3 regions of the Streptomyces sp. LE64 genome follow, and region 3 is predicted to be linked to each of the others. Evidence: riboswitches for the same ligand, from Rfam matches in the RefSeq annotation. Region 3 holds a riboswitch; each other region holds the start of a gene.
What was found. Region 3 has a riboswitch for cyclic di-AMP ahead of ACSMX9_RS15695 (M23 family metallopeptidase). Riboswitches for the same ligand answer to the same signal wherever they lie in the genome.
Positions count from the first base shown of each region.

Region 1: it holds a riboswitch for cyclic di-AMP, as region 3 does, so the genes downstream of both, ACSMX9_RS18230 (LysM peptidoglycan-binding domain-containing protein) here and ACSMX9_RS15695 (M23 family metallopeptidase) in region 3, are expected to answer to the same signal.
Region 2: it holds a riboswitch for cyclic di-AMP, as region 3 does, so the genes downstream of both, ACSMX9_RS26215 (M23 family metallopeptidase) here and ACSMX9_RS15695 (M23 family metallopeptidase) in region 3, are expected to answer to the same signal.

Region 1 covers NZ_CP199708.1:4,015,857-4,022,290, forward strand. The annotation lists gene ACSMX9_RS18210 (SurA N-terminal domain-containing protein) at 130-804, shown strand; gene ACSMX9_RS18215 (nucleoside triphosphate pyrophosphohydrolase) at 857-1,849, shown strand; gene ACSMX9_RS18220 (cytochrome P450 family protein) at 1,851-3,110, shown strand; gene ACSMX9_RS18225 (transglycosylase family protein) at 3,457-4,599, shown strand; cyclic di-AMP (ydaO/yuaA leader) riboswitch at 4,775-4,963, shown strand; gene ACSMX9_RS18230 (LysM peptidoglycan-binding domain-containing protein) at 4,967-5,725, shown strand; gene eno (phosphopyruvate hydratase) at 6,142-6,434, shown strand, end outside.
Region 2 covers NZ_CP199708.1:5,865,319-5,871,752, forward strand. The annotation lists gene ACSMX9_RS26200 (helix-turn-helix domain-containing protein) at 1-461, shown strand, start outside; gene ACSMX9_RS26205 (DUF6126 family protein) at 458-637, shown strand; gene ACSMX9_RS26210 (tyrosine-protein phosphatase) at 662-1,459, opposite strand; cyclic di-AMP (ydaO/yuaA leader) riboswitch at 1,958-2,076, shown strand; gene ACSMX9_RS26215 (M23 family metallopeptidase) at 2,079-3,068, shown strand; gene ACSMX9_RS26220 (SGNH/GDSL hydrolase family protein) at 3,273-4,064, shown strand; gene ACSMX9_RS26225 (STM4011 family radical SAM protein) at 4,084-4,980, opposite strand; gene ACSMX9_RS26230 (STM4012 family radical SAM protein) at 4,977-6,359, opposite strand; gene ACSMX9_RS26235 (STM4013/SEN3800 family hydrolase) at 6,376-6,434, opposite strand, start outside.
Region 3 covers NZ_CP199708.1:3,458,010-3,464,443, forward strand. The annotation lists gene ACSMX9_RS15675 (hypothetical protein) at 1-236, opposite strand, end outside; gene ACSMX9_RS15680 (hypothetical protein) at 246-401, opposite strand; tRNA gene ACSMX9_RS15685 (tRNA-Met) at 585-658, shown strand; gene ACSMX9_RS15690 (PP2C family protein-serine/threonine phosphatase) at 806-1,957, shown strand; cyclic di-AMP (ydaO/yuaA leader) riboswitch at 2,251-2,395, shown strand; gene ACSMX9_RS15695 (M23 family metallopeptidase) at 2,406-3,512, shown strand; gene ACSMX9_RS15700 (aldo/keto reductase) at 3,715-4,659, shown strand; gene ACSMX9_RS15705 (PrsW family intramembrane metalloprotease) at 4,787-6,190, opposite strand; gene trmB (tRNA (guanosine(46)-N7)-methyltransferase TrmB) at 6,232-6,434, opposite strand, start outside.

The DNA of each region.
Region 1 (6,434 bases), 560 kb from region 3:
TCGGGGCCGGCCGCCACTTCGGCGGAATCAGGTCTGCCGAACCAGTGGCCGAACCACCGGCCACTGCCTACCATCGATCACCGCTGGACTTTGTGCACCGAAGCACAATCTCGCCGCCGGGAGGCTCCTTTGCACCGCCGCCGTCGCACCGCAGTCACCCTCTCCGCCGCCGCCCTGCTCGCGGCGACCCCCCTGCTCACCGCCTGCGGCAACGACGCACGGCCGGGCGCGGCGGCCGTCGTCGGCGAGCAGCGGATCACCGTCGAACAGCTGGAGGGCAGGGTCAACGCGGTGCGCGCCGCCCAGCGCACGGCGATCGAGGACGACGCCCAGTACGCGCAGGTCCTCGCGGGCTCCGGCGAACTGACCCGCACCACCCTGCACACCATGGTGCTGGACCGGGTGCTGGCCCGGGCCGCGCACGACGCCGGGGTCGGCGTGACCCGCAAGGACGTCCAGCAGCTGCGCAAGGAGTTGGCCCTCGATGCCGGCGGCGAGGAGGGGCTCCAGGCCGCCTGGCTCCAGCAGTACAACGTGCCCCCGAGCCAACTCGACGCCAGCCTGCGCACGGAGGTCAGCGCACAGAAGCTCGCCGAGGCGCTGGGCGCGGACACGAACACCCCGGCCGGCCAGCGGACCTTCTGGAAGGCGCTCGGGAACGCCTCCGACGCGCTCGGTGTCCGCCTCAACCCCCGCTACGGCACCTGGGGCGTCGCCGAGAACGGCCGCATCGGCCGGGTGGACGCGCCCACTCCGTGGGTGCGCGCGGTGAGCGAGCCGGACCCCGGGGCCACCGTCCTCTGACGCCGCCCGCCCCGCACCGGCGGGGCACCGCGCGGTGGGCTAGGTTCGTCGGGTGAGGGAGAACGACACCGACGCCGATCAGCGCGGACCCGGCGGCGCGCCGGGCCGCGTCGTCCTGGTCACCACCAGCCACCGGGTGGCGCCCGGACTGCTGTCCTGGCCCGCCTGGCAGGTACTGCGCACCGCCGACCGCGTGCTCTGCGCGGACCCCGACCACCCCCAGCTCCCCTATCTACGGGAGGCGGGGGTGACGGTGGAGGCCGTCGAGCCCGACGCCCGGGACCTGGTCGACGCGGCGGCCGGCCGCACGGTGGCCGTCCTCGCCCGGGACGAGGGGGAGCCCCGGCTCACCGACGGACTGGCCCGCCTCGCCGGCTCCGGCCGCACCGTCATGCCGGAGCTGGAGTTGCTGCCCGCCTCCTACGACCTCCCCGGCGCCCGGCTGCTGGACGTCGTGCAGGTCATGGACCGCATCCGGCTGGACTGCCCCTGGTCGTCCCTGCGCACCCACCGCGGCCTGGCCCGGCACGCCGTCGAGGAGGCGTACGAACTCGTCGAGGCCATCGAGACCGACGACCGGGACGAGCTGCGCGAGGAACTCGGCGACGTCCTCCTCCAGGTGGTCTTCCACGCCCGCATCGCCCAGGACGACGCGGAACGGCCGTTCTCCATCGACGACGTGGCCGCCGGGCTCGTCACCAAACTGGTCCACCGCCATCCGCACCTCTTCGGCGACGCCACCGCGACCACCCCCGAGGAGGTCCAGGCGCTCTGGCTGAGCACCAAGGCCGAGGAGAAGCACCGGCGCACCTCCGTCACCGACGGCGTTCCGCTGGCCCAGCCCGCCCTCGCCCTCGTCGGCAAGCTCGCCGCCCGGGTCGGCTCCGCGGGCCTGGAGGTCCCCGTGCCCACCGGTGAGGGCCTCGGCTACGCGCTGCTGGCGCTGGCCGTCCGCGCCCAGGACGAGGGCGTCGACCCGGAGACCGCGCTGCGGGCCGCAGCCCGCAGCTACCGGGACGCGATCCGCGCCGCCGAGGGCGCCTGAGGTGACCGGGACGTCCGGGGGCGCGCCGACCGGGCCCGCCCTGTTCAGCTGGGAGTTCGCGACCGATCCGTACCCGGCGTACGCCTGGCTGCGGGAGCACGCCCCGGTGCACCGCACCCGACTGCCGAGCGGGGTGGAGGCGTGGTTGGTCACCCGCTACGCCGACGCCCGCCGCGCCCTCGCGGACGGTCGGCTCAGCAAGAACCCGGAGCACCACGACGAGCCGGAGCACGCCAGGGGTCGGACCGGCATCCCCGGCGAGCGCAAGGCCGAGTTGATGACCCACCTGCTCAACATCGACCCGCCCGACCACACCAGGTTGCGGCGCCTGGTCTCCAAGGCGTTCACCCCGCGCCGGGTGGCCGCGTTCGCACCCCGGGTACAGCAGTTGACGGACCGCTTCATCGACGACTTCGCCGCCCGCGGCGAGGCCGACCTCATCCACGAGTTCGCCTTCCCGCTGCCCATCTACGCCATTTGCGATCTGCTGGGGGTGCCCGCCGAGGACCAGGACGACTTCCGCGACTGGGCCGGGATGATGATCCGGCACGGCGGGGGCCCGCGGGGCGGGGTCGCGCGCAGCGTGAAGAAGATGCGCGGCTACCTGGTGGACCTGATCCACCGCAAGCGGGCCGACCCGGGCGAGGACCTGATCTCGGGGCTGATCCGGGCGTCCGACCACGGCGAGCACCTCACCGAGGGCGAGGCCGCGGCGATGGCGTTCATCCTCCTGTTCGCGGGGTTCGAAACGACCGTCAACCTGATCGGCAACGGCACGTTCGCCCTGCTCACCCACCCCGAACAGCGCGCGCTGCTGCAAGGGTCGCTGAACGACGGGACCGCCGGGAGCACCGGGCTGTTGACCACTGCGGTGGAGGAACTGCTGCGCTACGACGGCCCCGTGGAGATGGCCACCTGGCGGTTCGCCACCGAGCCGCTGCGGCTGGGCGGGCAGGACGTCGAGCGGGGGGACCCGGTGCTGGTGGTGCTGGCCGCGGCCGATCGCGACCCGGCCCGCTTCGACCGCCCCGACCACCTCGACCTGACCCGCCGCGACAATCCGCACCTGGGCTACGGCCACGGCATCCACTACTGCCTGGGCGCTCCGTTGGCCCGTCTGGAGGGGCAGACCGCGCTGGCCACCCTGCTACGCCGGTTGCCGGACCTCGAACTGGCCGCGGCTCCGGAGGAACTGCGCTGGCGCGGGGGTCTGATCATGCGCGGGCTACGGACGTTGCCGGTCCGGTTCACCCCGCGCTGAGGCGGCATTCCGCCCGACGGGGTGCACTCCGGTGGGTATCCGTCGGTGTTCCGCACCGGGTGCATAACGGTCGGGAACGGCGCCAACCGCCTCGCCTACGTGTCAACCCGCTTGTTGACCAGGGAAGTTGGCGCCCGGTGGCCGGTGGGTCGGGTCATCCCCCAGATAGGGGAGGGGGGCGAGTTCCGTGACGAGTGGTGTTGATGTGACATCACATCCGTGATGTTCGCGTGATCTGTGCTGCATTAACTTGTGACAAGCGTTCGACTCCGGTTACGTTCACGACGACTTCGGCGGCCTCCAACCGCCGCGGGTCGGTCCCCGTTGTCGCACGAAAGGCCACCGCATGCTCTCCGGGAACGGTCGTCATCGACGCCCCCGTCAGGCCCCCGCTCTGGTCGTCGCGGCAGGGGTCACCAGCTCCGCGATCGCCCTGCCGCTGCTGGGCGCCACGGGCGCGAGCGCGGCGGAGGCCGCGACCTGGGACCGGCTGGCGGAGTGCGAGAGCGGCGGTGCCTGGAGCGCCAACGACGGCAACGGTTTCTACGGTGGGCTCCAGATCGGCCAGGAGGCCTGGGAGAAGCACGGCGGCCTCTCCTACGCGGTCAGCCCCGACCAGGCCAGCCGCTCCCAGCAGATCGCGGTCGGCGAGCGCATCCTCGCCGCGCAGGGACCCGCCGCATGGCCGGGTTGCAGCGCGGCCGTGGGGCTCGACAAGGGCGGCCCGGCGGCCGAAGTGGACCCGGGCGGTCCGGTGCAGCCCGGCAAGAAGAGCGGCAGCGTCTCCGACGGGGTGTCGGCCGGAGTGACCTCGGGCAAGACGGACGCCTCCCTCTCCACCGCCGACCGGCCGAAGCCGGAGAACGAGTCCGGTGCGTCCAAGGCGCCCACCACCGACCCCTCGGAGGTGCCGAGCTCCTCGGGCACCACCCCCTCGTCGCCGGCCTCGCCCTCCGACTCCCCGTCGTCCCCGTCGTCCTCGCCGGACGAGGGCTCCTCCGAGACCCCCGGCTCCTCGCCGTCGACCGATCCGACCGCTCCGTCCTCGCCCGGTACGGAGAGTCCCGGTCAGACCCCGGGCGAGGGCACCGGAACCGAGTCCGGCGAGCCGGGTGCGACGCCCTCGACCGAACCGTCCGGCACCACCGGCGCCACCGGCGCCACCGAAGCGGGCACGGCGGAGGCCGAAGCCGAGGCCGGCACCGGCCGCCACCGGGGCGAGGCGGCGACCGAGGAGGCCACCGCCTCCCGGAGCGAGGAGAGCATCGGCAAGCACGCCTCCCGCAGCACGGAACGGGAGGCGCTGGACGCCTCGTACACCGTCAAGTCCGGTGACAACCTGTCGGCCATCGCCGACTCCCAGGGCGTCGAAGGGGGTTGGGCCGCGCTCTACGACGGCAACAAGGACACCGTGGGGGGCGACCCGCACCACATCGTGCCCGGTCAGAGCCTCGACCTGGCGCCCGAAAAGCCCGAGAAGAAGCAGTAGTTCGACACCTAATGTCCTAATTTGGCGCGTGGGGTGGAAGTGAGACATGGGTCTCATCGGACGTCCATGGCTTTGAGTTTCACCCCCGCCCATGCATACGGTCAGTGCCGTTCGCTGATGCGGACACCGATCGCCGTCACGCCGAATCCTGCCGACGGTGGCTCGGGACCAGTCGTCGCGTGAAGCGCCGTTGGCAGGAGCGGGGGAACCAAGGTAAGCGCCGAACGGGCCGGCCTCGGGAGTCGAAACGGGACTCCCGACGGGCCACCGGACGGCTAGGGGTGGAGCCGCGCGTCAGGCGCGGCCGGGCACTCACTCGGCCCGAACCCGACAGCTCACCTCGTAGGCGTCGGTGAGGGGATGACTCATGCTGTTCTCCGGCAAGGGCAAGCACCGCAAGCCCGGCAAGGCCACCCGAATCGTCACCGTCGCGGGTGTGACCGGTGCGGCCGTGGCCGCCCCGCTGATGACGGCGACCAGCGCGTCGGCCGCCACCGCCGCCGAGTGGGACCGCGTCGCCCAGTGCGAGTCGGGCGGCAACTGGTCCATCAACACCGGCAACGGTTACTACGGCGGCCTCCAGTTCTCCGCCTCCACCTGGGCCGCCTTCGGCGGCACCAAGTACGCGCCCACCGCCAACCTGGCCTCCAAGGCGCAGCAGATCGAGATAGCCGAGAAGGTCCTCGCGGGTCAGGGCAAGGGCGCCTGGCCGAGCTGCGGCGTCGGCCTGTCCAACGCCCCCTACGGCGGCGGCGCCGCCGTGCCCCAGCAGCAGGCCGCCCCCAAGCCCCAGCCGCAGCAGACCGCGCCGCAGCAGCAGGCCGCCCCCAAGCAGCAGACCGAGCAGCGCGCCGCCCGCACCCAGGACCGCGCCCCGGCGGCCCAGCCCGCGCAGCCGGCCCAGCAGGCGAAGCCCGCCGCTCCGGCCAAGACGGTCCAGACCCCGACCGGCAAGAAGGTGCAGAAGGGCGACGGCGAGTACAAGGTCGTCCAGGGCGACAGCCTGAGCGCCATCGCCGAGGCCGAGGGCGTCAAGGGCGGCTGGCAGCGGCTGTTCGAGCTGAACGACGACATCATCGACGACGCCGACTTCATCTACCCGGGTCAGCAGCTCCACCTCTCCTGACCCCGCGCCGGGGACCCGCTCCCGCCGCCGCGCCGCCCCATCGGTGCGCGCGCCGGGCGCCGGGCACGCCCCGGTCGTTCGGACCACCCCAGGCTCCGGCCCGCCCCGGCCGCGAGCCGCACCCCCCGGTCGAGCCGCGCCCCGGCCCGACCGGGACCCGTCCCCTCGGGTCAGTCCGCCCCGGTGCACGATCCCCGCGCCGGGGCGGAGGTGTGTCCGGGAGCCCCCGGAAATCCGACACGCCCGGGGCTCAAGTGAAGCCCCGGGCACCCATTTGTTTGCGGACGGAACAATTTGGTTTCCGTTTGTCCACAGGGCGGGCGGCCGAGTGGCCGACCTCCCCGGGGCCGTTAGGCTCAGGGGCGGCGGGACCACCGGCCCCGCATACTCGCGTCACATCCCAGAAGGAGATGCTCGTGCCGTCCATCGACGTCGTCGTAGCCCGGGAAATCCTGGACTCCCGAGGCAATCCCACGGTCGAGGTCGAGGTCGGCCTCGACGACGGCAGCACCGGCCGTGCCGCCGTTCCGTCCGGCGCCTCCACGGGCGCCTTCGAGGCCCTCGAACTGCGGGACGGCGACGCCAACCGCTACGGCGGCAAGGGCGTCGAGAAGGCCGTCCTCGCGGTCATCGAGCAGATCGGTCCGGAGCTCGTCGGCTACGACGCCACCGAGCAGCGCCTGATCGACCAGGCGATGTTCGACCTGGA
Region 2 (6,434 bases), 2.4 Mb from region 3:
CCCTGCCGATGCTGCTGGCGCTCGCCCGGGTGTACGGCACCACGGTCTCCGAGCTGCTCGGCGAAACGGTCGTCGACCGCGACGCCGTGGTGCAGGCCGCCACCATGGAGCCCACCCGGGCCGGCGGCTGGACGTACTGGCAGGCCGGCGCCTCCGGCCGGGGGATGCAGGCCCTGCGGGTCCGGGTGCCGTACGGCACCCAGGGCGACATCGTGCGGGTCCACCCGGGCGAGGAGTGGCTGTACGTCCTGTCCGGGCGGTTGCGGCTCAGGCTCGGGGACAGCACCCACCTCCTCGGCCCCGGTGACAGCGCCCACTTCGACTCGCTGACCCCGCACCGGATCGGCGCCGCCGACGAGGACGGCACCGACCTCCTCTTCGTGCACACCCTGTTGCAGAGTCCGACCGCCGCGCTGTGCCTCGGCCCGGCGGACGGCCACACCCCGGGAGACCTCCGATGACCGAACCCGTACCCCCCACCGACCCCGCGGCGCCTCCGGTCGCCCCGCGGACCTCCACGCCCCGCATGGAGGACAAGATGCCGCCGAGCATCTGGATCCGACTGGTCATCTACGTCGCGGTCGGCCACCTGGTCGCCGCCTTCATCTGGCTGCTGTTCGAGGTCGGAGCCAAGTGACACCGCCGGCGGCCGGGTACCGGCTCAGTCGAGCAGTCGTCCGCGCAGCCGCTCGCGCAGCCCGGGGGTGAGACCGAGGGCCCGGCGCAGATAGGTGTCGGTGTCGCCCCAACATCGGTCGATCGTCTCGAAGGCGGCCGCCAGGTACTCGACCCGGGCGTCGAAGAGGGGGCTCAGCAACTCCATGGCCTCGGGCGCGGAGCCGTCGACGGCGTCCGCGTCGCGGCGCACCCGGTACCGCCGGTGCGCCGCGTTGGACTTGAGGTAGTCCTCCTCGATCGCGCTCCGCTCGACCCCGAGGGCCAGCAGCGCCACGGCCACGGTGAGTCCGGCCCGGTCCTTGCCCGCGGCGCAGTGCAGCAGGGCCGGCACGCTGTCCTCGGCGAGCGCGTGCAGCACCCGGGCGTGCTCCGCCGTCCGCTGCTCGATCATGACCCGGTAGGACGTCACCATCTGGTCGACGGCGCGCCCCCCGGCGAGCAGGGCGCGGAGTTCGGTGAGGTCGCCGTTGCGCACCAGGTGCCAGAACGCGGCGCCGTCGGCCGGGTCGCTGAGCGGGATGTTCACCTGGCGCACCCCGGGGAGCTCCACGTCGTGGCCGTCGAGGGCGCGGTCGGCGTCGTTGCGGAAGTCGAAGACGGTGTGCAGACCGAGCGAGTCGAGGTACCGGCTGTCCCGTGCCGTCGCGCGGGCGAGGTGGCCGCTGCGGAACAGCACCCCGTGGCGGATCCGGCGACCGTCCGCGGTCGGCAGTCCTCCCAGGTCCCGGAAGTTGCGCACGCCGGTCAGTTCGGGCTCGGTGGACGGGATCTGCTGCGTCACGGGGCTCCTCCGGTTCCCCCGCCGGCGCCGTCGGACGGCGGGCCGGTTCAGACGATACGACATCACATCGTCCGACAATCGGGATGTGATGGGCTTTTCTTGTGAAACACGGAGGGCGAGCCCTGGTCGCTATGTCCTGCAATGGTAATTTTTGTCGCTTTCACGAACCTTGGTGGCCCTCATCCCAACTGGGCCGGGAATAAAGCCGCCTGGGGAAGCCGGTCGTGACCGGGATCATAGAGGTCACCGAACGTGGTGGCCGGCCGTGCTCCGCCTGCCGTCCACAGCCCGGGAATTGAGTTCCGCGGCCCCCGCCGTCGTCGACGCAGGGTGACCGGGAAATCCCGCAAGGATCAAGGAATACCTGGTCATCGACGTGCTCGCGGTTGTCCGGGCCGTTCCGGCTCGCCTAGCGTCACGCTCACTCCGGGCGGACGCCGAGTCCTGCCACCGTCCGGCACCCACCGTCGTACCGACATCGGCAGGAGCGGGGAACCCACACGCAGTACGCCGAGTCCGGGCGACCGGACCGGCTCGGGGTGAAGCCGCGCGAGCGCGGCCGGGCACCTCCCGCCCGAATCCGACAGCTCACCTCGTAGGCGCCGGAGAGGAACGCACCATGCCCGCGACGGGTAAGCACCGCCGTCCCACGTCCGCCCGGCTCGTCCGCGCCATCGCCCTCACCGGGTCCGGTGGCGCGGCCGCCCTGGCGCTTCCGCTGATGGGCGCCGCCCAGGCCCACGCCCAGGCCGGGGAGGCCGCCCCCGCCCCCAAGGGTTCCGCCGCCGTCACCGCCCCGGCCGCCCCGCAGGCCCCCGCGGAGCGGACCGCCACCCCCCGCGCCGAGGTCACCACGTACTCCGTGAAGATCGGCGACCACCTGTCGAAGATCGCCGACGAGCAGGACGTGCGCGGCGGCTGGCAGCGGCTGTACCAGGACAACCGGGCCGCGGTCGGCGCCGACCCGAACCTGATCCGCCCCGGTCTGGAGCTCGCCATCGGCGCCCCGGCCGCAGCCCCGCAGTCCGCGGCCCCGAAGCAGGCCGCGCCGAAGGCCGCCGCGCCCGAGGCCCCGGCCCCGAAGGCCGCCCAGCCCCAGGCGCCCGAGGCCCGGCAGGCAGCCCCCGAGAAGGCACCGGCTCCGAAGCCCGCCGCCCCGAAGGCCGCTCCCGCGGCGGCCGAGGTGCCCGCCGCTGCGAACGCTTCCGGCTTCACCCTGCCGGTCGCCAGCGGGGTGGGCACCCCCTACCGGGCCTCCGGCAGCATGTGGTCCAGCGGCTACCACACCGGCGTCGACTTCAGCGTCCCCGCCGGCACGCCGCTCAAGGCGGTCGGCCCGGGCACCGTCGTCTCGGCGGGCTGGGCGGGCGCCTACGGCAACCAGGTGATCATCCAGCACGCCGACGGCAAGTACTCCCAGTACGCCCACCTCTCGCAGCTCGGCGTCAGCGCGGGACAGTCCGTCTCGGGCGGCCAGCAGATCGGCCTCGCCGGTTCCACCGGCAACAGCACCGGGCCGCACCTGCACTTCGAGATCCGCACCTCGCCGGAGTACGGCTCCGACATCGACCCGCTGACCTACCTGCGGTCCAAGGGCGTCTCCGTCTGATCCGTCCGGCGACCCGCCGGGAGCTCCCGCACGCGGGGCCGCATCCTCCGATGCGGCCCCGCGTCGCGCTGTACGCGGCCGGGCCGTCCCCCTATTCCCGTGTCGCGCCGGTCGACCGCATGGCCTTTCTCACGTCCCGTCAACCCCCTGGAAGGCATTGTTACGGTGGCGTAGGTCACGCCGGGCGAGGAAGGATGGGTCGATGTGACAGCAGAGTCGACGTTCCTCCCCCCTGACGGCATCCGGTCCTACGCGGCGCTCGGCGACAGCTTCACGGAGGGCGTCGGTGACCCCGGGCCCGACGGATCGTTCGTGGGCTGGGCCGACCGGCTGGCCGTCCTCCTGGGCGACCGGCTCCCCGAGCACGCCTTCCGCTACGCCAACCTCGCCGTCCGCGGGCGGCTCCTCGACCAGATCGTCGAGGAGCAGATACCCCGGGCCCGGGAGCTCGCCCCCGACCTGGTGACCTTCTGCGCGGGCGGCAACGACATCATCCGCCCCGGCAGCGATCCCGACGAGGTGGCCGAACGCTTCGAACGCGCCGTCGCCCACCTCGCCTCCACCGTCGGCACGGTCATGCTGACCACCGGGTTCGACACCCGGGGCGTCCCCGTCTTCCGTCGCCTCCGCGGCAAGATCGCCACCTACAACGGCCATGTGCGGGCCATCGCCGACCGCTACCACTGCCCGGTCCTCGACCTGTGGTCCCTCAGGACCGTGCAGGACCGCCGGGCCTGGGACACCGACCGCCTGCACCTCTCGCCCGAGGGGCACACCCGGGTCGCGCTCCGCGCCGCCCAGGTCCTCGACGTCCAGGTGCCCGCCGACCCCGACCAGCCCTGGCCCCCGCTGCCGCCCCGCGGCGTCCTCGAAGAACGGCGCGACGACATCCACTGGGCGCGCGAGTACCTGGTGCCCTGGATCGGACGCCGACTGCGCGGGGTGTCCTCCGGCGACCGGGTCGAGGCCAAGCGCCCCGATCTGCTCCCCCTCTGAACGGCCGCTGGCGCCGGGGTCAGTCCGGATCGCCCGGCGGCGGTAGCCACACCGGCCCGGACCGTGCCGGAATCCGCTCCAGCACGCCCCCGGCGAACACGTCGTACAGCGGCAGGGACTCCAGGTGCACGTACCCGATGTGGCAGTCGCACCGCGCCAGCGGGCACGGCCGCGGCGCCAGCGCCGCCCGGTACGAACCGTCGTAGAGGTTGCCCAGCACGGACGGGACGAAGTGACAACGCCGCACCGTGCCGTCCCCGTCGACCGACACCACCGACGCACCCGTCCGGCATGGCAGCCCTCCGCTGCGGTGCGGATGACGGCTGAACGGGAACAGCGGATCCACCTCCGTCCAGGCCGCGGCCTCCTCGTCGGTGTACACGTGCCTCTCGGCCGCGTTCACCCACAGGTACACCCGTTCCGGCAACGCCGCACGCAGTCGCCGGGCGTGCTCCAGGTGCTCCGCGAGCCCCACCACCCCGACGCTGAACCGCACCCCGCGCTCGGACAGGGCGCGGCACTTGTCGAGGAACCGCTCGTAGGGCGTCTGGCCCGGGTGGTACGTGCACCACAAGGCCACCGTGTCGAGGTCAGCCGCGTCGAGCCAGTCGGTGCGGCAACTCAGGTTCGTCTGGATCGCCACCCGCTCCACGTGCTCCTGCCGGGACAACTCCACCAGGGCCCGCCGGTACCAGGACCGCACCAAGCCCTCGCCCCAGGGGGTGAACAGCACCGACAGCCGGCCGTCCCGGTACCCCGTCGCCCAGGCGGTGAACCGCTCCAACGCGGCCCGGTCGGCCCGGAGTTGCTCCCGGCTGTCCCGGCGCTTGGCGAACGGGCAGTACGGGCAGTCGTAGTCGCAGGACGCCAACGGACCCCGGTACAGCACCGTGAGGTCGGCGCCCACGGCACTCACCGCGCCTCGTAGGCGGCCATTGCTGCCCGCACCTCGGGGGAGAAGAGCTCCGGGCCGACCGCGTCGGAGTGCGCCAATCCCTCCGCCGACAGCCGCAGCACCCCTGCCGGGGCCGCCGGATCGAGCCAGCCCCGGCGTGCGAACCGGGCCAGCTCGCCCGGGAAGTCCTCCTCCGGTTCGGCGCCGAACCGGGTGCGGTACTCCTCCCGGGCCATGCCCGGGGCCTGGAGCAGCGACTGGAGCAGATGGCGGCGCCGCGCCTCCCCGCCTCCTGCGCCCCCGGCCACGTACCGGCCGTGCACCGGCCGGCCGAAGTCCTCCGTCGTGGTGTACGCGTCGATGATGGACCGCACCTCGCGCTCGTTCACCGCGTAGTCGAAGGAGTAGTGCAGCGTCGAGGTGTACGAGCGGGCCCCGCAGCCCAGACCCACCATGCCGTCCGTCTGGCAGGCGTGGTCCTCGGGTCCCTCGGCCGGGGCGTCCGCCCGCCGGAACATCCGCATCGACCGCTGCTCGTAGCCCCGGGCCAGCAGGTGGTCCCGACCCGCCCGGTAGAGCCGCAGCCGTTGCTCGTCCCACGCGCGCTGCGCCACGTCCACCCTCCGGTGCAGCCCGGTGAGGTTCCGCACGTACAGCGGGTACAGGTACAGCTCCTCCGGGCGCCAGGCCAGGGCGGCGTCCAAGGAGCCCAGCCAGGACTCCTCGGTCTGCCCCGCGATCCCGTAGATCAGGTCGATGTTCAGCACGGGTATCGCGGCCTCCCGTATCCGTCCGAGGGCCGCTTCGACGTCCGCCCGTCGCTGGGGCCGCACCGCCGCCCGCGCCTCCTCGGGCACGAAGCTCTGCACCCCCAGGCTGAGCCGGGTCGCCCCGCGCTCGGCCAGCACCGCCAGGCGGTCCGCGGTGGCCGTCGCCGGCGACGCCTCCACCGACAGCGGCACCGACCGCAGGTCCGCGCCCATCCGCGACTCGGCGAGGTCGCACAGCCGGCCCAACTCGTCCGCGGTCAGGTACGTGGGCGTGCCCCCGCCGAACGCCGCCGTGGCGAAGCGCACCGGACCGTCCCCGTCGAGCGCCTCCCGCACCGCGTCCGCCTGCCGCTCCAGGGCGTCCAGGTAGCGACGCGTCAACTCCCCGGGCGCGCCGATCCGCGTGAACAGGTTGCAGAACCCGCACCGGACCTCGCAGAACGGCACGTGCAGGTAGAGCGAGAGCGCGTCCTTCGGCTCCCCGCGCCACAGCTCCGCGAGGCGGGGGCCGCGGGCGGGCAGCGGACGGTACGCCGTCTTGTGCGGATAGGCGTAGACGTAGTGCTGGTACGGGCGCGGCGGTGCCGTCTCCCGCGCCGTCGGGACCTCGGTCGGGAAGGTGGTGCTCATCGGGTGCCTCTCGGACTCACGGCGCGTCGGCCGGGGACGACGGCGGTAGGAAGAAGTGGGCGTAGGGAACGGTCC
Region 3 (6,434 bases):
GCGCGGCGGTCGCCGTCGAGGCCGGCGGCCCTGCGCGCCCAGCGGGCGAGGGTCTCGGCCGGGAGTCCGACGCTGTCGACGATGCGGGCCGCCTTCTCGCGGCAGGCGGGTTCCTGGCAGGCGACCGGGTCGGCGGGTTCGTCCCGGGCTCGGGCGACGGGGCCGGGGGGGAGCGGCAGGGGGGCGGGCGGAAGGTACCGGGCGGTGCAGCCCAGGCAGACGTACCAGGTGCGCATGTGCGTCTCCTAGTGGGATTGGCCGGTCCCGGTGCAGGTCCCGCAGGCCCCGGTCCACCGCCGCACCAAGGGCGTCTGGCTGCCCTCCTCGTCGGTCTCGACCGTGTGCTGTTCGTGTTCGGTGAGTCCGGTGCCGCCGCACGCCGGGCAGGTCTCGTCACTCATGGGCCCAGGATGACGGGCGCCGGGCGGCCACCGTCGAGAATCCGCCGCATCGCCACCCGAACCGGGCAGCTGCCGCGGTGCGCCCGTTGACCGGGTGCCGGGTCCGCCGGGCGGGTGGGTGGGCGATAGCGGAAAAGGCGTGGTCGGAGGGGTCCGGACGTGGTGTAGAGTTGGGTTCACCGACGCGGGGTGGAGCAGCTCGGTAGCTCGCTGGGCTCATAACCCAGAGGTCGCAGGTTCAAATCCTGTCCCCGCTACTCCGTACGAAGGCCCGGAAGCCCTTGCTTCCGGGCCTTCGTCGTGCGCTGCCCTCACCCGTACGGCCCGTACGAGTCGCTGCCGGGCCGCACGGGGGCAAGCCTGGGACGGGCGGCGATCGGTACGCAGGCGGCGGGAGACGGTACGTGGGCCACGGAGGTGCACCGACCGAGGAGGAGACCGCGGAGGCCGGGGCCCGTGCGCGGACGGGGGCCGGCGGGCGTCATCGCCGCGCCCGCCGGGGCAACCGGGTCATCCGGGCGCTTCCGCTGCTGCTGATCGTGGCCGGGGTGTTCTACGACGAGCTGACCCCGTCCCGGATCACCGCCGCGCCCCTGTTGGCGGCGGCGCCGCTGGCCGCCGCCCCCTTCTACGGGCTGCTCGGCACGGTGGCCATCGGGCTCGCGGCCTGCGCCGCCATGCTGGGCGAGCGGTTCGAGGACGGCAACCTGGGGCGGGCCGAGTCCTTCACCGACCTGGCCACGATCGTCGTGGTGTCCGTCCTGGCCGTCGTCATCAACCGGCTCACCCACCGCAGCAGTGCCCGGCTGGCCTCGGCCCGGGAGGTCGCGGAGGCGGCCCAGCGGGCCGTGCTGCCGGAGCCCGCGGCCCGGATCGGCGGCTTCGACATCGCCGCCCGCTACGAGGCCGCGCAGGAGGACGCGTCCATCGGCGGTGACCTGTACGCGGTGCAGGACACCCCGCACGGGGTCCGGCTGGTGGTGGGTGACGTGCGGGGCAAGGGGATGGGCGCGGTGTCGGCGGTGGCGGTGCTCATCGGGGCCTTCCGGGAGGCCGCGGAGCAGGAGGTGACCCTGGAGGCGGTGGCGGGTCGGCTGGAACGCGCCCTCGCCCGGGAGGGAGTGCGCCGGCGCGAGGTCGACGACTTCGAGGGGTTCACGACCGCGGTGCTCGCCGAACTGCCGCACGGTCAGGACGTGGTGCGGATCCTCAACCGGGGGCACCCGACACCGCTGCTGCTGGTCCCGGACGGGGGGTTGACCGTGGTGTTCCCGCGCCGTCCGGCGCTGCCGTTGGGCATGCTCGACCTGGGGGTGTGGCCCGACTCCTGTGACCAGGTGGACTTCCCGCCGGGGGCGACCCTGTTGGTGTACACCGACGGACTGTCCGAGGCCCGGGACGGGCGGGGGGAGTTCTTCGATCCGGCGCGGTGGCTGCGGGGCCGGGCCTTCTCCGGTCCGGAGGAGCTGCTGGCCGCCCTCACCCAGGAGGTCGTCCGGCACACGGGCGGGGGGCCGGAGGACGACCTCGCCATGTTGGCGGTGCGGCGGCCCTGACGCCTCCGGCGGCGGGGGCGGTGCCCCGCCGTCCGGCGGCCTCCCATCAGCCCCCTCACCCCCTGTAGTCACGGCTTCGCGTTCCGATAACAACTGAGTATCCGTCAGGGAAAAAAGTGCCTCGCCGAGGAATATTGTCCGACCGTCAACTCGCCCGGATGCGCCCCTCCGTGTCCTGATAAGTCCCTGCTGTGAGCGCTAACGATCACTCGGAAGCGCTTGGAATCCGAGCCCCGGGTCTATTAACGTTCGATAACGCAGCGCGGTCGTCCCAGCCGTCACAGAGGCGGCTCCGTGCGCACGCGCCGAATCCCGCGAGGGAACCGGGGAACCACCACCTTGGGGTGAATCGGGCCGCCTTCCCGCGAAGGCGACCCGTAGGAGACCTTCCTGCTCCGAACCCGTCAGCTAACCCGGTAGGCGAGAAGGAAGGAAGGAGTACGCCTCAGTGGCGTCCAATCGGCCTGCCCCCGAAGCCCCTCACGCGTCCACGACCGTCGAGGACGGGACCCATTCCCCCTACCAGCGGGTGTACGGCCCCGAGGTCACCGAGGGCGAGGCGCGGGAGGTCTGGAACCCCACCGCCGACACCGTCCGTCCGGTGCGCGGTCGCCACCGCGTCGCCAAGCAGCGCGGCGGGCTCGCCCGCAGCTCCACGGTCCTGGGCGTCGGCGTCATCGCCGCGGTCGGCGCGGGCGGCATCGCCACCGCGCAGGGCGGCAAGCCCCCCATCAAGATTTCGATGCCCGACCTCGACCTCGGCTCGATCATGCCCGGGGACTCCGCCGAGGAGCCCCAGCAGAAGGCCGCCGCCACCCCCGCCGTGGCCCCCCTGACCGGTGCCGGCGTCACCACCGCCGACGCCGCCCGGGGCGCCACCGACGCGGGCGAGGCCCTGCGCACCCGCATCCTCCAGCAGGCCGAGCAGCAGCAGGACCAGGCCGAGGCCGCGGCCCGCGCCGCAGCCGAGAAGGCCGCCGTGAAGAAGGCCGCCGAAGCCGCCGCCGAGGCGGAGGCCAAGGCCGAGGCCAAGGCCAAGGCGGAAGCGAAGGCCAAGGCGGAGGCCAAGGCGGAGGCGGAGCGCAAGAAGGCGGCGGCCGAGGCGGCGGCCAAGGCCGCGCAGGCCGAGAAGGAGCGCCTCGCGAAGCTCGCCAAGAGCTTCACGCTCCCCCTCTCCTCCTACACGCTGACCTCCTCCTACGGGCAGTCCGGTGCGATGTGGTCCTCCGGCGCCCACACCGGCCTCGACTTCGCGGCCGGCGCCGGCACCCCGCTGAAGGCCATCGGCAGCGGCACCATCACCCAGGCCGGTTGGTCCGGCTCGTACGGCTACCGCACGGTCCTCACCCTCGACGACGGCACCGAACTCTGGTACGCCCACCAGTCGTCCATCAGCGTGAGCGTCGGCCAGAAGGTCACCACCGGCCAGTTCATCGGCTCGGTGGGCTCCACCGGCAAGAGCACCGGCGCCCACCTGCACCTGGAGGTCCACCCCGGCGGCGGCGCCGCCGTCGACCCGGCCGCGTTCCTGCGCGGCAAGGGCCTCAGCCTCTGACCCTCCCGGGTCCGAGGCCCCCCGTACCCACCCGTCACCCCCACAGGCGCCCGGCGCACCTCCGCACGCGGTCGTGCGCCCGGTTCCGCGACGGGTGTCCCCCCACACCGCGAGAGCGCCGGCGGACCGGGTTCGTCCCCTCGACGCACCAGGTCCGCCGGTCCGGGGAAGGCGTTGCCGGCCAGGGGTGTTGACTAGCACCATGACCACTCTGCGCCCGCTCGGTCCGTCCGGCCTCGACGTCTTCCCGCTCGCCCTCGGCGGCAACGTCTTCGGCTGGACCGCGGACACCTCCCAGACCTTCGCCGTGCTCGACGCCTACGCCGACGCGGGCGGCAACTTCCTCGACACCGCCGACGTCTACTCCGCCTGGGCGGACGGCAACCGGGGCGGCGAGTCCGAAACCCTGATCGGTCGGTGGATGGCCGCCCGCGGCAACCGCGCGGACGTCGTCGTCGCCACCAAGGTCGGCTCCCACCCCGACTACAAGGGCCTCTCCGCCACCACCGTCAAGGCCGCCGCGGACGCCTCCCTCACCCGGCTCGGCACCGACTACATCGACCTGTACTACACCCACTTCGACGATGTGACCGTGCCGGTGGAGGAGATCGTCGGCGCCCTGGACGACCTGGTCCGCGCCGGCAAGGTCCGGGCCGTCGCCGCCTCCAACATCAGCCCCGAACGGCTCCAGGAATCACTGGACTTCTCGGACCGCGAGGGACTGGCCCGCTACGCGGTCCTCCAGCCCGAGTACAACCTCGTCGCCCGCGACAGCTACGAGGGCCCCCTCCAGCAGGTCGCCTCCCGCAACGGGCTCGCGGCCGTGCCCTACTTCTCGCTCGCCTCGGGCTTCCTCACCGGCAAGTACCGGCCCGGCACCCCCGTCGACAGCGCCCGCTCCGGTTCGGCCTCCCGCCACCTCGCCACCGACCGCGGCCGGCGGGTGCTCGCCGCCCTCGACGCGGTCGCCGCGGAGCGGGGCGCCGAGCCCGCCACCATCGCCCTCGCCTGGCTGGCCGCCCGCCCCACGATCGCCGCCCCGCTGGCGAGCGCCCGCACCCCCGAGCAGCTCACCGCCCTCCTCGCGGTGGCGGAGCTGGAACTCACGGACGCCGAACTCTCCCTGCTCACCGAGGCGTCCGCCTGACGCCCGCCCGGGTCCCGGGCCGCTCGCGGTCCGGGACCCGGAGCGGGTAGGGCCTTCCCCTCCACCGGCTCCCGCCACTGCGGGGCCCGGCCGTGGCCGAAGAAGCCCCGCTCAGGACGGAGTCGGGTCAGCCCTGCCCCTCGGCCGGCCGGCCGAGGGCGGTGCCCGGCGCCGGCACGGGCGCCCAGGGGGACGGTGGCCCGTAACCGGGGTGCCCGTGGGGGAACGGCGCGCCGTAGCCGTACGCGGGCGGGGGCAGTACCGACCAGGGCGCGGTGAGCAGGGCGCCGTGCACCAGGGACGGACGCACGGCGTGCCGGCGGTCCCACAGGGCGTCCAGCAGCCGGCGTTCCCGGGCGAGGAAGTCGGGGCCCGCGGCGCCGCTGGAGCCCCGGTGCCGGAGGAGCGCCAGCGCGGTGGCGTCGTCCTGGTAGGCGCGGACCGTGCGGCGCAGCGGGGCGCCGCCGTGGTGGCGGGCGTGGTCCAGGGCCAGGGTGCGGGCGCGCAGCGAGCCGAGGGCGAAGGGTTCCGGGAAGGCGAGCCAGCCCGCCGCGACGTAGTCGGGCAGCACCTCGCGCAGGACCTTCAGTTCCCGTTGCCGGGTCCGGAGCGTCCACCAGGTCACCACGCCGAACACGGGCACCATGAACAGCCCGTACACCAGGAAGAATCCGGCGTCGCCGAAGGTGGTGGACCCGTTCCACAGGGCGTGCAGCCCCATGGCGAGGAGCAGCCCGACGGCGGGGGCCAGGGCGCGCCGCACGCGTTGCCGGGGCGGCAGCAGTGCGGCCAGCCCGAAGCCGAGGCCGGTGACCACGGTGAACAGGGGGTGGGCGAACGGCGACAGCACGACCCGGACGAGGAAGGTCATCAGGGTGAGGGAGGCCAGCCCGGTGTCCCCGCTGGTGCGGTCGGTGTCGAAGGCGGTGCCGAGGTAGAGGACGTTCTCGACGAACGCGAACCCGGTGGCGGTCACTCCGGCGACCACCACCCCGTCGAGGAGGCGGGTGAGGCCCCGCCGGTGGAACACGAAGACCAGCAGGATGGCCGCGGCCTTGGCGGACTCCTCCACCACCGGGGCGACGACCGTGGCCCCCAGGGTGTCCGCGCCGTCCGGGTCGGCGGTCTCGTCGGCTATCCAGTGGACGGCGTAGCTGTTGGCGACGATGGAGATGAGCGCCGCGGCGCAGGAGCCCCAGGCGAAGCAGAAGGCGGTGTCCCGCCAGGGCCGCGGCGCCACCCGGTTCAGCCAGTGGAAGGCGGCCAGCAGCAGCGGCACCGGCAGCACGGCCAGAGCGAGCCCCACCAGGAACCCCGGGGTCCCGGTCTCCTCGCGGACCAGGGCCAGCAGCACGGTTCCGCACAGGGCCAGCACTCCGGCGCCCGCCCCGATCGTCACGCGCCGCCGCCGCCACCAGCGCGCGCGGGGCGGCGCTGCGGGCGGGGCGGGGGGAAGGTCGGGCAGGGCGGCGGGTGCGGGACCGGGCGGAGCGCCGTCCCCGGTCGGGCGTCGCGCGGGAGTGGTGGCCATCGCCACGACCCTACGGCGCCGTCCGCCCCGGAGGCGATGCCCTAGCGGTCGTCCCCGGCCCGTACCGACCTGCGGAACAGCACGTCACGCACCACGTGCCCCTTCTCCAGCCCCTGACCCTCGAAGCGGGTGCGCGGTCGGAACGCGGGTCGGGGTGCGAAGCCGCCGTCGGCTTGCACGTTCTGGAAGTCGGGGTGGGCGGTGAGCACCTCTAGCATCTGCTCGGCGTACGGTTCCCAGTCCG